2 regions of the Arthrobacter sp. B2I5 genome follow, and region 1 is predicted to be linked to the other one. Evidence: riboswitches for the same ligand, from Rfam matches in the RefSeq annotation. Region 1 holds a riboswitch; the other holds the start of a gene.
What was found. Region 1 has a riboswitch for glycine ahead of cycA (D-serine/D-alanine/glycine transporter). Riboswitches for the same ligand answer to the same signal wherever they lie in the genome.
Positions count from the first base shown of each region.

Region 2: linked by a shared signal. The riboswitch ahead of gcvP (aminomethyl-transferring glycine dehydrogenase) and the one ahead of cycA (D-serine/D-alanine/glycine transporter) in region 1 are both predicted to bind glycine.

Region 1 covers NZ_JAUSYF010000001.1:3,947,320-3,954,609, reverse strand. The annotation lists gene gcvP (aminomethyl-transferring glycine dehydrogenase) at 1-734, opposite strand, end outside; glycine riboswitch at 896-996, opposite strand; glycine riboswitch at 1,286-1,383, shown strand; gene cycA (D-serine/D-alanine/glycine transporter) at 1,529-3,070, shown strand; gene QFZ60_RS18340 (hypothetical protein) at 3,246-4,046, shown strand; gene QFZ60_RS18335 (LamB/YcsF family protein) at 4,030-4,779, shown strand; gene QFZ60_RS18330 (HNH endonuclease signature motif containing protein) at 4,829-6,391, opposite strand; gene QFZ60_RS18325 (DUF445 domain-containing protein) at 6,487-7,290, opposite strand, start outside.
Region 2 covers NZ_JAUSYF010000001.1:3,566,351-3,573,640, forward strand. The annotation lists gene QFZ60_RS16565 (L-serine ammonia-lyase) at 1-829, opposite strand, end outside; gene gcvT (glycine cleavage system aminomethyltransferase GcvT) at 1,466-2,614, opposite strand; gene gcvP (aminomethyl-transferring glycine dehydrogenase) at 2,627-5,473, opposite strand; glycine riboswitch at 5,661-5,758, opposite strand; gene QFZ60_RS16580 (TetR/AcrR family transcriptional regulator) at 5,853-6,389, opposite strand; gene QFZ60_RS16585 (MFS transporter) at 6,476-7,290, shown strand, end outside.

The DNA of each region.
Region 1 (7,290 bases):
GCCACGGTGACCAGCGCACCGCGGTCCTTGGCCTCGGCGATGACGGCGGACTGGTCCCAGACCCGGCCGGAGACGCCGGGCTGCTGCAGGACGACGCCGTTGATGGCACCGTCGGGCAGGCCCTGGGAGAGGTCGGCCACCTCCACCTCGAAGCCGAGCGCCTCCGCACGGCCCAGCACGATGGCGATTGTTTGGGGGAGGCAGTCGGCGTCGAGCACCGTCTTTCCGTCCTTGGCATCCTTGTTCTTGTTGGCGCGGCGCATCAGCAGCACGGCCTCAGCCACCGCCGTGGCCTCGTCGAGGAGGGAGGCGTTGGCCACGGGAAGGGCCGTCAGGTCCTGGACCATGGTCTGGAAGTTCAGCAGGGCCTCGAGCCGGCCCTGGGAAATCTCCGGCTGGTACGGGGTGTAGGCGGTGTACCAGGCCGGGGATTCCAGGATGTTGCGGCGGATCACCGGCGGAGTGACGGTGTCGTAGTAGCCCTGGCCGATCATCTGGACCGCGGTCTTGTTCCTGCCGGCGATCCGGCGGAGCTCGGCCAGGACCTCCACCTCGCTGAGGGCGTCGGTCAGCCTGAGCGCAGTTTCCTGACGGATGGACGCGGGGACGGCCACGTCAACGAGGCCATCCACGCTGTCGTAGCCCACGGCCTTGAGCATGGTGTCGACGTCGGCCTGGCGGCGCGCGCCGATATGGCGGTCAACAAACGATGTTGGATGCGATTGAATCGTCATGAGGAACTCCAGTTCTGGCCGGCCAAAAGGTGGCGCGGCGTGGGATGGGTTCCTCCCCGCTCTGTATTGGACCTGAGAGATTCCGCGTTGCCTGCTCTTGGCAGGGGGCCGCTTGCACCGTCGGTGAACCAGGCAAAAGCCCGGTTGCTTTCCAGAGTCGCCTCGCCGTGACGGTACGTGGGCCTGAGAGATTCCTGGGGAGGATTTGCTCCTACGGCGCCTGCCCGGTGTTTGGCCGGGAGGACTCTCCCGTCACAGCTCGAAAGGCTTATTCAAATATGGGTGATTCGGCTCACAAGGTATCGGGATTAACTGCCGGTGGCAAATCGGGCGGCCGCCGCAGCGGCTGAATTCGGCCCGCGAGACCCCTTCTGTCGCGCTTGTGTCAGAGCAGGTTTGACTTTCGATCGTGACGGACACCACACTGAACCCCGGGATTGGCGCCGCCGGTGGCCGGCTCAACATATCCGGAGCGGCCCACCAGCCGGCGCCCGTCCCAATGCATGACCCGCCGCGGCCCCCAGGGCTGCGGTACCAACTGAACATGCCTTCGACCTGCGGCGGGAGAGCCCTGCCGGTACATTCAGCAGGCGCCGTAGGAGCAAATCCTCCCCAGGAAACTCTCAGGCCCACGTACCGCCGCGGACAGGCAACTCTGGAAAGCAGCCAGGCAAGTTCCTGGCTCACCGACGGTGCAAGCGGCTTGGCTGCGGAAACTCTCAGGTTCACTACAGAGCGGGGAGGAACCAAATCTTTTGCGGTACCCAAGTGCCGCTTTATCGATGGAGTTCCTCATGGCGATTCATCCCCCCACGTCCAACGGCGAACCTGCGCGCAACGAAGCCGCAAACACGGCCGTCCGCAGCGAGCCACCCCACCTTGAACGGCAGCTCACCAACCGCCACATCCAGCTGATCGCCATTGGCGGAGCGATCGGCACGGGCCTTTTCATGGGCTCCGGCAAGACCATCTCCGCGGCCGGCCCATCCGTGATCTTCGTGTACATGATCATCGGTTTCATGCTCTTCTTCGTCATGCGGGCCATGGGCGAACTGCTGTTGAGCAACCTGAGCTACAAGTCCTTCAGTGACTTCGCTGCTGATCTCCTGGGGCCCTGGGCAGGCTTCTTCACCGGCTGGACCTACTGGTTCTGCTGGGTGATCACCGGAATCGCGGACGTGATCGCCATCGCCGGCTACTCCAAGGAACTCTGGCCGGGGCTTCCGCTGTGGATCCCGGGCCTGGCCACGGTGGGCATCCTGCTCCTGCTGAACCTCGCCACCGTCAAGGCTTTCGGCGAGACCGAGTTCTGGTTCGCCCTTATCAAAATCATCGCCATCGCTGCCCTCATCATCGTGGGCCTCTTCATGATTTTCACCCGCTTCCAGAGCGACGCGGGCACGGCAAGCTTCACCAACCTGTGGAGCCACGGCGGGTTCTTCCCCAACGAGTTCATGGGCTTCGTGGCCGGATTCCAGATCGCCGTGTTCGCCTTCGTGGGCATCGAACTGGTGGGCACCACCGCCGCCGAGGCCAAGAACCCAGAGCGCACGCTGCCCAAGGCCATCAACGCCATCCCTGTCCGCGTGCTGCTGTTCTACGTCGGCGCGCTGGTCATCCTGATGGCGGTCACCCCGTGGACCCAGTTCGCCGCGGGCCACAGCCCCTTCATCGGCATGTTCTCCCTGGCCGGCCTCGGCGCCGCGGCCACAGTGGTCAACCTGGTGGTCCTCACCTCGGCCATGTCCTCCGCGAACTCCGGAATCTACTCCACCTCCCGCATGGTCTTCGGCCTGGCCCAGGAAGGTGACGCCCCCGGCATGTTCGGCCGCCTGTCCACGAGGAAGGTGCCCAGCAACGCGCTGTTCCTGTCCTGCGTCCTGCTGTTGTCCGGCGTCGTACTCATGTATGCCGGCCAGGACGTTGGCAAGGCCTTCGAAATGGTGACCACCGTGTCCGCCGTCTGCTTCGTCTTCGTCTGGTCGATCATCCTGGCCAGCTACATCTCCTTCCGGCGCCGCCGGCCGCACCTGCATGAGGCGTCAAAGTTCAAGATGCCCGGTGGCATCCCGGCCGTGTGGGTGGTTTACGCGTTCTTCGCCTTCGTCCTGTGGGCCCTGACCACCCAGCCCGACACCCTCGTTGCACTGCTGGTAACCCCCATCTGGTTCGTCGTCCTTGGCGTGGCGTGGGCCATCCTGCGGCGCCGTCCCGCCCACCTGGCCCGCTTCGAGGTCTTCCAGGCTGAACTTCGGGCCGACCAGGCTGCCGCCGGGCGCCCCGCAGGCCAGGACTCCGGCGCGGCAGGGCATGATGTCCAGGAGGCCAGGAAGTAACGGCCGACGGCGGGTTGCGGCGCAGGCGCTTGGCTTCAGTTGCCGAGTCCTGCCGCCGCAGGCCGCCAGTCGTGAGCTGCAGACCGAAAAGTTCAGCATGCTTAGTGTTTGTCCACATAGGATGGAATGAGCACGGCAGCTTACCCGCTGCAGGTCGATTTGAATGAAGGTGACCATGGCCCGGCGCAGCAACCCCGCAGTACGCATCGCACAGGAAACCGCCCACAACGCAATGTTCGATTCCGAGGGCAAGCCAAAGCCCGGAGTCCACAACATGCTCATGAAGGCAGTACAGATCCAACGGCCCCTGGTGGTCGGCTACATCCGCCGGCTCCAGAAGAAACATCCCCGCGCCACCGCTGCGCAGCTGGCGGACATCGCCGAGCGCGACTACCTGCGTGCAGTCGCCGGCGGGGGTGCCCTGGTGGGGGCCACCGCCGTCGTCCCCGGGGTTGGAACCGTGGCGTCGCTGGGACTTTCCGCCGCCGCCACCGTTGGTTTCCTGGAAGCAACAGCCCTCTATGCCACCTCGTTGGCTGAACTCCACGGCATTCGCCTCACCAATCCGGAGAAGGCCGGCACCATGGTCATGGCCATCATGCTTGGCGAGGAGGGCACCGCCCTGCTGGGCACGCTCAGCGGCCAGGCATCCGGCGGCCCCAACAACACGTGGGGCAATGCACTCTCGAAGTCCATGGTGGTGCCCGGGTTCGGCAGCGTCCGGAAGCGGATCCAGCATGCCTTCCTCAAAAACCTGCTTAAGCGCCAGGGAACTGCGCTGTTCGGCAGGGCCCTCCCGTTCGGAATAGGTGCCGTGGTGGGTGGAGCCGGTAACCTCGTGATGGGCCGTGCGGTGGCCAGGAACGCCCGGGAGGCGTTCGGGCCAATGCCGGACACCATTCCCGGGGAGCTGACTGCCGCCGCCGGGCCGGACAACCTGACGCTGGAAGGCAACACATTTGGATCTCAACGCTGACGTAGGCCAATCATTCGGCTCCTGGACCACCGGCGGTGATCCGGCGATGTTCCAGCTGGCCACCAGCGTCAACGTAGCCTGTGGCCTCCACGCGGGCGACCCCGTCACCATGCTCGACAGCTGCAGGGCGGCATACGAACTCGATGTCACCGTCGGTGCGCACCTGGGCTACCGGGACCTGGCCGGCTATGGGCAGCGCTCGCTGGGGATGAGCTTCGATGAGCTTTTCGGCGACGTCCTGTACCAGCTGGGGGCGCTCGACGGCGTCGCGCACGCCGTGGGTGCCTCCGTGGACTACGTGAAGCTGCACGGAGCGCTGTACGACACCACAATTCATGACGCCGAGCAGGCCTCCGCCGTAGTCGCGGCAGTAAACGCTTACGATCCAGGCCTCCCGTTCCTGGGCCTCCCGGGCTCGGAGCTCCTGAAGCAGGCCAAGGAAGCAGGGCACCCGGTATTCGTCGAGGCCTTCGCGGACCGCGCCTACCTCGCCGATGGCACCCTGGTGCCGCTCTCCGAGGAAAATGCAGTCCTTCACGACGTCGATGCAGTGGTTGAGCGGGCTATCCGCCTGGCCACGCAAGGCGAAGTGGTGGCTGCGGACGGCACGGTGGTAGCGCTCCGGCCGGACTCACTGCGTCTTCAGGGCGGGAGCCCCGCGGCGGTAGAGACGGCGGCCAGGATCAGGGCAGGACTCGAAGCTGCAGGCGTAGGACTGGAGTCTTTCGCATAGAGGCCTGGACTCCTTCGCGTAAGGGCTAGCGCACGAGCACAGGCCAGCCTCAGCCGGACAGTACGAACGGTTTGGTGAAGAACTCCGCCCAAACCGGATCCTCTGGTGACAAGTCGTTGAGGTCGATGAGTGTGGGGTCGTCGGGTTCCCACGGCGGGAGGTCTTCGAGGCAGGCATTTACGCAGTGGGTCGCGGCGGGCATCGGGAAGAGTCCCGGCGGCCACAGGGTCGGGTTGGGGTCGGGGTGTTCGGGGTTGTAGTGCCGGCCGGTTGGTGAGGTCCAGCCGGGTGGCTCACGACTGGTCCCCGCATCCGGTTTCCACTGGCTGTTGTGCTTGAGCCGGTGATGTTTGGGGCAGAGTTGTGCCAGGTTGCTGGTGCCGGTGGTGCCGCCGTGTTTCCAGGCGGTGAGGTGGTCGGTGTCGTTGTCAGGGGTGCGGTTGCTGCAGCCGGGGAAGGTGCATTTTCCGTCGCGCATCCGGATCCACTGTTTGATGGTTTCCGGGAGCCGGTAGCGGGTGCGGCCGATCTCCAAGGGTGCCCCGTCGCGGGGGTCGACCAGGACGCGGTAGAACGAGTCCGCCCCGTCCGTGACGAGTTTGCGTGCCATGGATGCTGGGATGGGGCCCAGGCCGTCCAGCACCGCCGGTTCGTCGGTGACACTGAGCAGGGAGAACACTGGCACCATGACCAGCACGTCGGCCCGCGGGGTAGGGACCTTCCCGATCTCACCGGTGCTTCCGTCCGCCTCACCCGCTGCAGCCTCACGCGCAGGCGTTCCGGTGCCGAGGAGCAGGGATGCTGCGATGTCGGGGCGGAGCTGGGTGAGGGTGCGGGGTTCGTTGGGGCCTTGGAGGCCGCGGGCGGTGGCGGTGGTGCGGTTCCAGATGGCACAGGCTGTGTCGCCGGGGAGGCGGAGGGAGATCCAGGCCATGCCGTCCCGGTCCGGGGTGTATTCCATCCGCCGGTCCGCAACACCCTTCGCGTGGCGCTTCTGCAGGCTTTCGGGGTGGTGGCGTTCCCGCCAGCCGCGGACCCTCACCCGGAGCCGGGACGGCACCAGTTGGCCGGGCGCCGCGCCGCGGGCCGGGTTCGGCGCATCCGGATCGAAGAAGTGCGCCACCAGGGCGGCGGCACCGTCCGGGGTGAGCCCCTCGGTCTCGTCGGCAACAATTCTCGCGTGCTGCCAGGACAGGTCCCCGGCGGCCAAAGCCTCAAGGACCTGCGGGAGGGAACACACCCGCCGGGACTGTTCCACGAAGGCCCCGGCGGCGCCGGAGCTGATGGTCAGGACTCCTGCGATTTCCTCGACCGCTGACATTTCCGCATAGGTGCGTTCGTGCACCGGCGCGTCCGGAGCAAGCATCGCGTGCTGGATCTCAACGGCCTCGGCAACATCACCGGCTTTCACCGCGGAGAGCTGCGCCTCCAGCCGCTTCACCACCTCCAGCCGTTCCAGCCGGAGCTCATACCGCCGCTGCAACACATCCACACCTGCACCAACACCAACCCCGGCAGCCAGGAAAGAGTCCTCACAGTCCAGCGCATCGAGGGCAGCAACGGAGGCATGAACACCCTCCAAAGTCACCCCGCCACCGCTGCTGATTTCCATACGAACATCATCCATCGAGGCACTGACATTCGAAGCGGCGGGCTAACGTTCCTGAGTCTCACCGCTGGACCGAGACCGCTCATCCCACAAGGGAGCTACCCAAAGAGCAGGTGCGCCACCGTGAAGATCGCGAGGCCGGCCAGCGACCCCACCACGGTGCCGTTGATGCGGATGAACTGCAGGTCCTTGCCCACCTGGAGCTCGATTTTCTGGGACGTTTCTTCGGCATCCCAGCGTGCCACCGTGTCCGTGATGACCCCGGCGATGTCCGAACGGTAGGTCCGGACCAGGTACCCCGCAGCGTCGCCGATCCAGGCGTTGACCTTCCCGGCCAGTTCCGGGTCCTCAACCAGCCGCGACCCGAAATCGCGCACCGCTGCCTTGAATTTGATGGTGAGTTCGCTGTCCGGATCGTCCACGGCGCCCAGCAGCGCGTTCTTGACCGTGCCCCACGTGCGGGAGGCGAGTTCACGGACCTCCGGGTCACCCAGGACCTGTGCCTTGATGTCTTCGGCGCGCGCAATCATCGCGGGATCATGCTGGAGGTCCTGGGCCAGGTCGTTGAGGTACTTGTCGATCGACTGCCGCACCTGGTGCCGGGGGTCAGCCTGGACGGCCCGCACAAACTTCAGGATCTCGATATAGACCTTGTCGCCCACCAGCCCGTCCACGAACTGCGGAACCCAGGTGGGGGAGCGGTCAGACACCAGGTGGGTGACCGTGTCGTGGTTGTCGTCCACCCAGTCCGCTGCCCGGTCCACCAGCAGGTCCACCAGCGTGTGGTGGTGCCCGTCATGGAAGATGCGCTCCGCAAGCCTTCCCACCGGAGGTCCCCACGGCGGTGTGAGCAGGTGCTTGCGCACCATGCCCTCGATAACGGCCTGGACGTCGTCGTCATT
Region 2 (7,290 bases), 380 kb from region 1:
AGCGGACCGCGTCCCAGGCCGCGTCCTGGCCGCTGTCCTCGTCCTGGTCCTGGGTGTGCGCGGATTCCTTCTTCAGCCGGTCGTACCAGTCCGGGGCGCGGCGGCGGACCTTCAACCCGCCCGGCAGCACCCCTTCACGCTTCAGCGAGGTGGCCACACAGTTTTCCATCACCGACCAGATCTGCAGCAGACCCGCCCGGATCTGCTCCTCGGTCCGGGCGGCTTTTTCGTTCACGAGCATGACGTCGGCGATGCCCAGCCCGGTCACCGCGCAGTGCTCCAGCAGTTCCGCGGCGGTCCGGAACGGCAGCGGCAGTTCCTGTTTGGACGCGTCCAGTTCCTGCTGCGCCGCGTCCTCCTCACCCTCCCGGACGATGAACCCGCCGCCCACCGAGAAAAACGTCGCCGTATGCAGCACATTGCCGCCGGCATCTGACACCGTGAACGTCATCCCGTTCGTGTGCCGCGGCAACACCGTCAACGGCCGCAGCACCATGTCCTTCACCCCATACGGCAACGGCACCGCACCGGCCAGGTTCAACGTCCCGTTCTCCGCGATCGAGGCCAGCCGCTCCTCCACCTCCTCGGGCAGGATCAGCTCCGGATGGAACCCCTCCAACCCCAGCAGGATCGCGGTCATCGTCCCGTGCCCGTGCCCCGTCGCGGCCAACGACCCATACAAATCCACCCGCAACGACGCCACCCCAGCCAGCACACCCAAGGCCTTGAGTTCCTCAGCGAACACCGCAGCAGCCCGCATCGGCCCCACAGTATGCGACGACGAAGGCCCAATACCGATCGAAAACAGATCAAAAACGCCAACAGCCATAACGGGTCTTCCTAACTAAAACTCTGGTTCGGTCGATGGTGGCCGGGTTTGGGTGCGCCTGGCCGAATTCCTCCGCGGGCTCGGTCGCGAAGACGCCCGCTGAGCGGACGTGACGCCGTGGCAGGGTTGGGTGCGCCTGGCCGAATTCCTCCGCGTGCTCGGTCGCGAAGACGCCCGCTGAGCGGACGTGACGCTCCCTTAGACGCACGTCTCCGGAATCCGCCCAGTCGCCAACGCGCCCGTCACCAGAGCAACAGCACAAGCAGGCAACGAACCGCAAGGCATGCTGGGCGGAACCGGAAACCACGTAGTCCGCCTCCACACGCTGCCTGTACATCCTGTCCTCCACGCGTTTCCTGTAGGTCTGCCGCCTTCACGCCCGGCGACGTGCGCTTGAGGGGCCGGCGGAGCCGGACTTTTCGAAAGCGTGCGTCAAAGCGACGAAGGAGCAGCACGCGTGAAAATGTCCGGTCCGCCGGTCCCGGAGCCAGCCACGGTGCAGCAGGATTCCGGTCCGCCGGTCCCGAAGCCAGCCACGGAGCAGCAGGATTCCGGTCCGCCGGTCCCGAAGCCAGCCACGGAGCAGCAGGATTCCGGTCCGCCGGCCCCGAAGCCAGCCACGGAGCAGCACCTGGACTACTTGGCGCGGCGGTAGAACGGCAGGTCGACGACTTCGAACGGTTCGGCCTTGCCGCGGAGATCCACGCCCAGGGCCGTGCCGGGGGCCGAGTGTTCGACGTCGACGTAGGCCATGGCGATGGGGTAGCCGAGGGTGGGCGACGGCTGGCCGGAGGTGACTTCGCCGACGGCGGTGCCGTCCTTGAGGACCGGGTAGTGGGCGCGGCCGGCGCGGCGGCCGTGGCCTTTGAGACCTACGAGGCGGCGTCCGGAGGTGCTGCCGGCGCCGGCTTCCTTCATGGCTGCCAGGGCGGCTTTGCCAACGAAGTCGCCTTCCTTGGAGAGTGCGACGACGGCGCCCAGGCCGGCGGCGAACGGGTCGCCCTGCAGCGACAGTTCGTTGCCGTACAGGGGCATTCCTGCTTCGAGGCGGAGGGAGTCGCGGGAGGCGAGGCCTGCCGGGATCAGTTCCCCGTCGTCGGCGATGGCGATCAGCGACTGCCACAGCGCGGGCGCATCGTCGTTGTCCACGAAGATCTCGAACCCGTCTTCACCGGTATACCCGGTGCGCGCAAGCAGCAGTTCTTTGCCGGTGCCGCCTACCAGAAGCGGAACGCTGGCCGCGGCGTAGTACTTCAGCTCCGTCACCAGGGAGTGTTGCGCGGCCGGGACCAGGCGCAGCAGGAGTTCCTGGGCTTTCGGACCCTGAACGGCGGTCAGCGAGGTCCGGGCCGAGGCATCATCCACCACGACATTGAATCCCGCAGCCCGTTCCTGCAGGGCAGTGGCCACCACGGCGGCGTTGCCCGCGTTGGGGACCACCAGGAAGACGTCGGTACCGTCCTGCGCGGCGGGGCGGCGGTAGGTGATGAGGTCGTCGATGATGCCGCCGTCCTCATTGCAGATCAGCGAGTACTTGGCCTTGCCCGCGGCCATGGCGGAGATCTTTCCCACCAGGGCGTAGTCCAGGAAGGCTGCGGCGTCAGGGCCGGTCACCCAGACCTCGCCCATGTGGGAGAGGTCGAACAGGCCGGCAGCGTTGCGGACGGCGTGGTGCTCGGCAAGTTCAGAGCTGTACTTGAGCGGCATCTGCCAGCCGCCGAAGTCCGTGAAGGATGCGCCGAGCTTTTTGTGCTCGTCGTAAAGCGCGGTGTATTTCTCGGTCATTGGTGCCGGTCCTTAGTTTTCGAAGTCTTCCAGCGGCGGGCAGGAGCAGATCAGGTTCCGGTCGCCGGCGGCGCCGTCGATCCTGCCCACGGGCGGGAAGTACTTGTCCTGCATGTGATGGGCAGGGAAGGCCGCCTGCTCGCGGGGGTAGGCGCGGTCCCAGTCAGAGCTGACGACGGCGGCTGCCGTGTGGGGTGCGCGGCGCAGGGGTGAGTCTGCCACGGCAAAGTCGCCGTTGGCCACCTGGTCGATTTCCTTGCGGATGCTGATCATGGCCTCGATGAAGCGGTCGATCTCCGCCAGGTCCTCGGACTCGGTGGGCTCCACCATCAGGGTGCCTGCCACCGGGAACGAAAGGGTGGGGGCGTGGAAGCCGAAATCGATGAGGCGCTTGGCCACATCCTCCGCGGTAACGCCGGTCTTCGCAGTGAGTTCGCGCAGGTCCAGGATGCACTCGTGGGCCACCAGCCCGCCCTCGCCCGTGTACAAGACCGGGAAGTACTCGTTCAGGCGGGACGCGACGTAGTTCGCTGCCAGCAGTGCGGACTTGGTGGCCTCGGTCAGGCCCTCGCCGCCCATCAGCTTCACGTAGGCCCAGGAAATGGGCAGGACGCCGGCCGAGCCGAACCGGGACGCGCTAATGGCAACCCCATGCCCGTCCTCGTGGGCGGCCTTGTTCGCATCGCCCGGCATGAACGGTGCCAGGTGGGCCTTGGCAGCCACGGGTCCGACGCCCGGTCCGCCGCCGCCGTGCGGGATGCAGAAGGTCTTGTGCAGGTTCAGGTGCGACACGTCGCCGCCGAACTGCCCCGGCTGGGCAAGGCCGACGAGGGCGTTCAGATTGGCCCCGTCGATGTAGACCTGGCCGCCTGCAGCATGAACGGCATCGCAGACTTCACGGACGTCCCCGTCATACACCCCATGCGTGGACGGGTAGGTGATCATGATGCAGGACAGGACATCCTTGTGGGCCTCGATCTTGGCCGTGAGGTCATCGTGGTCGATCGTCCCGTCAGAAGCGGTGGCGACAACGACGACCTTCATACCCGCGAGCACTGCGGAGGCAGCGTTCGTGCCGTGCGCCGAGGCGGGAATCAGGCAGACGTTGCGCTGCTGGTCGCCGCGGGAGTGGTGGTAGCCGCGGATCGCCAACAGGCCCGCGAGCTCGCCCTGGGAGCCGGCGTTGGGCTGGATGGACACCTGGTCGTAGCCGGTGATCGTGGTCAGGTCTGCCTCGAGATCGGCGATGAGTTCGCGCCAGCCTTCGGTCTGGGAGTCTGGGGCGAACGGGTGGATGGAGGCGAACTCCGGCCAGGAAATGGCCTCCATCTCCGCGGTGGCGTTCAGCTTCATGGTGCAGGAGCCCAGCGGGATCATGGTGCGGTCCAGCGCAAGGTCGCGGTCAGAGAGCTTGCGGATGTAGCGCAGGAGTTGGGTTTCCGAGCGGTGGGTGTTGAACACCGGGTGTTGCAGGTAGTCGGAGGAACGCTCGACGGCGGTCTCCAGCGCAAAACCTTCACCCTGAGCAACGGAAGCGCCAAAGACGTCGGCCACCTGGGCGACGATGGCCGGCGTCGTGGTTTCATCCAGGGCGATGCCCACAGTATCGGCGTCGATGCTGCGCAGGTTGATGCCGCGCGCCTCGGCGTCGGCGATGATGCCGGCAGCCCGTCCGGGCACCCGGACGGTCAGGGTGTCGAAGAAGCTCCGGTGCAGGACGTCGACGCCGGCGGCGGCAAGGGAGGCAGCCAGGGTACGGGCGTGGCCGTGTGCCGTTTCGGCGATCGCCTTCAGCCCGTCCGGCCCGTGGTACACGGCGTACATCGAGGCGACAATGGCCAGTAGCGCCTGGGCGGTGCAGATGTTGGACGTGGCCTTCTCGCGGCGGATGTGCTGCTCGCGGGTCTGCAGGGCCAGACGGTAGGCGGGAACGCCGGCGTCGTCCTTGGACACGCCCACCAGGCGGCCGGGAAGCGAGCGCTCCAGGCCCTTGCGGACAGCCATGTAGGCGGCGTGCGGGCCGCCGAAGAACAGCGGAACACCGAAACGCTGGGCTGAGCCGACGGCGATGTCGGCGCCCTGCTCGCCCGGCGGGGTGATCAGGGTAAGGGCCAGCAGGTCCGCGGCCACAGTCACCAGCGCGCCGCGCTCCTTTGCAGCGGCGATCACACCGGACTGGTCCCAGACCCGGCCCGAAGCGCCGGGCTGCTGCAGCACCACACCGTTGATGCCGCCGTCGGGCAGGCCCTTGGAGAGATCGGCCACCTCCACCTCGAAGCCCAGCGCCTCCGCACGGCCCTTGACAATGGCGATGGTCTGCGGGAGCACGTCGATGTCCAGGACGGTCTTGCCGTCGGCGGCGGGCTTGGCCTTGTTGGCGCGGCGCATCAGCAGCACGGCCTCAACCACGGCGGTTGCTTCATCGAGCAGCGATGCGTTGGCAATGGGCAGCCCCACGAGGTCCTGCACCATGGTCTGGAAGTTCAGCAGCGCCTCCAGCCGGCCCTGGGAAATCTCGGGCTGGTAAGGGGTGTAGGCGGTGTACCAGGCCGGGGACTCGAGGATGTTGCGGCGGATCACCGGCGGGGTCACGGTATCGGAGTAGCCCTGGCCGATCAGCTGCACGGCCGTCTTGTTCTTCGCGGCAAGCTTCCGCAGCTCGGTGAGGACTTCGACCTCGCTGAGGGCGTCCTGCAGGCGAAGCGCGGTGTCCTGGCGGATGACCTTGGGAACGGCGGTATCAACAAGGGAGTCGACCGAGTCGTAGCCTACGGCTTTGAGCATGGTGTCGACGTCGGCCTGGCGGCGCGCGCCGATATGGCGGTCTACGAAGGTGGTGGAGGCTGGGGTAACCGACACGAAGGAACTCCATTTACTCAGGCGGCGAAGGGTACGCCACAGCTATTCGGGTCCCTCCCCGCTCTGTATTGGACCTGAGAGTTTCCGCGTAGCCTGCCTGGGCAGGACCCGCTTGCACCGTCGGTGAGCACAACAGTCCTTGCATTCCCAAAGGGGTGGTGGACTGCCTGCTGCTTTCCAGAGGTGCCTCGCCGCGGCGGTACGGGGGCCTGCGAGATTCCTGGGGAGGATTTGCTCCAACGGCGCCTGCCTGTACTTCCGGCAGAACTCTCCCGCCGCAGATCAAAGGCTATTCAATTGTCGAACCATGAAGGCCGGTGACAGCCCTCACAACTCTCTATTGTCCTACGCGGCAACCCCTCCCGGCAAATGACCGGAACTACCTCCGGAGCCGCTCCAAAGCGGCCAGGAGTTCCTCCACGTCGGCGGCCGCTCCCCCTGCCGGGGCGGGGGCAACGGACAGCATGGCGTTGAAGTAGAGGCCGTCCCCCATGTAGAGGACTGCCTTGGCCAGGCCCGGTCCAACATCGGCAGCGATCTCGTCCAGCCAGCGCTGCTGGATGGCCGCGAACCGGCGCCGCGTCTCTTCGTGGGCCACCTCGGCAAGCCGGGTGGCGGCCACGATGGCACGGTCCAGTGGAGTATCCGCCCAGACGGAGGAACGGATGAAGTATGCGGCGGCGCCTTCAGTGGCAGCGGCCATCGCGTCGGCATCCTCCCGGGCCAGGCCCTCCAGCCGGTCAAGCAGCACGGCGATGAGCGCTTCCTTGTTGGGAAAGTGGTAGAGGAGGCCGCCTTTGGACACCCCCGCCTTGCGGGCCACGGCATCAAGGGTGGCCGCGCGCTCCCCCACCTCGATCAGCAGGGACTCGAAGGCGTCAAGGACCGCGTCACGGGCAACAGGCTTTCGGGGCATGCCTTCCATCATGCCTTCCACCAGGCCGGAAAGAAGGAAAACCACGCACTTTGAAACTGTACCGTCCGGACGGTATAGTTACTTCCATGACCACTTCCATCAAGAGTTCCGCGTCCGTGCAGGCGGCAACGGCCCGGCGTCCTCCGTGGCGTGACTGGCTGGCGCTGGGGCTGCTGATGTTCCCGGTTCTGCTGGTGGCGGTGGACAACACCGCCCTGACGTTCGCGCTGCCCGCCATCGCAGGGGCCCTGGAACCCACCGGCGTGCAGCTGCTGTGGATCGTTGACGCGTATCCGCTGGTACTCGCCGGACTGCTGGTATCGATGGGTAGCCTGGGCGATCGGATCGGGCGGCGGAGGCTGCTGATCCTTGGCAGCATCGGCTTCGCCGGACTGTCCGTTGCCACCGCTTTTGCGCCGGCGCCGGAGTGGCTTATCGCCGGCCGCGCCGCCCTGGGGTTCTTCGGGGCCATGCTGATGCCTTCCACGCTGTCGCTGATCCGCAACATCTTCCCGGAGCCCAACCGCCGGAGGCTGGCCGTGGCCATCTGGGCTGCCGGCTTCTCCGGCGGCGCGGCCCTGGGTCCGATCGTCGGCGGATGGCTGGTGGAGCACTTCTGGTGGGGCGCCGTCTTCCTGGTGGCGGTCCCGCTCATGCTCCCCCTGCTGGCCTTTGGCCCGGCCGTCATCCCCGAATCGAAGGATCCGGCGCCCGGCAAAGTGGACACCCCCAGCATCGTGCTCTCCATGCTGGTCATGGTGCCCGTCGTCTACGGAATCAAGGCAGTTGCCACCGAAGGCCCGGGGACTGCAGGGCTGGGCGCAATCGCCTTCGGCCTGCTGATGGGAGCCGTGTTCGTGCGGCGGCAGCACCGGCTAAAGCACCCGCTGCTGGACATGTC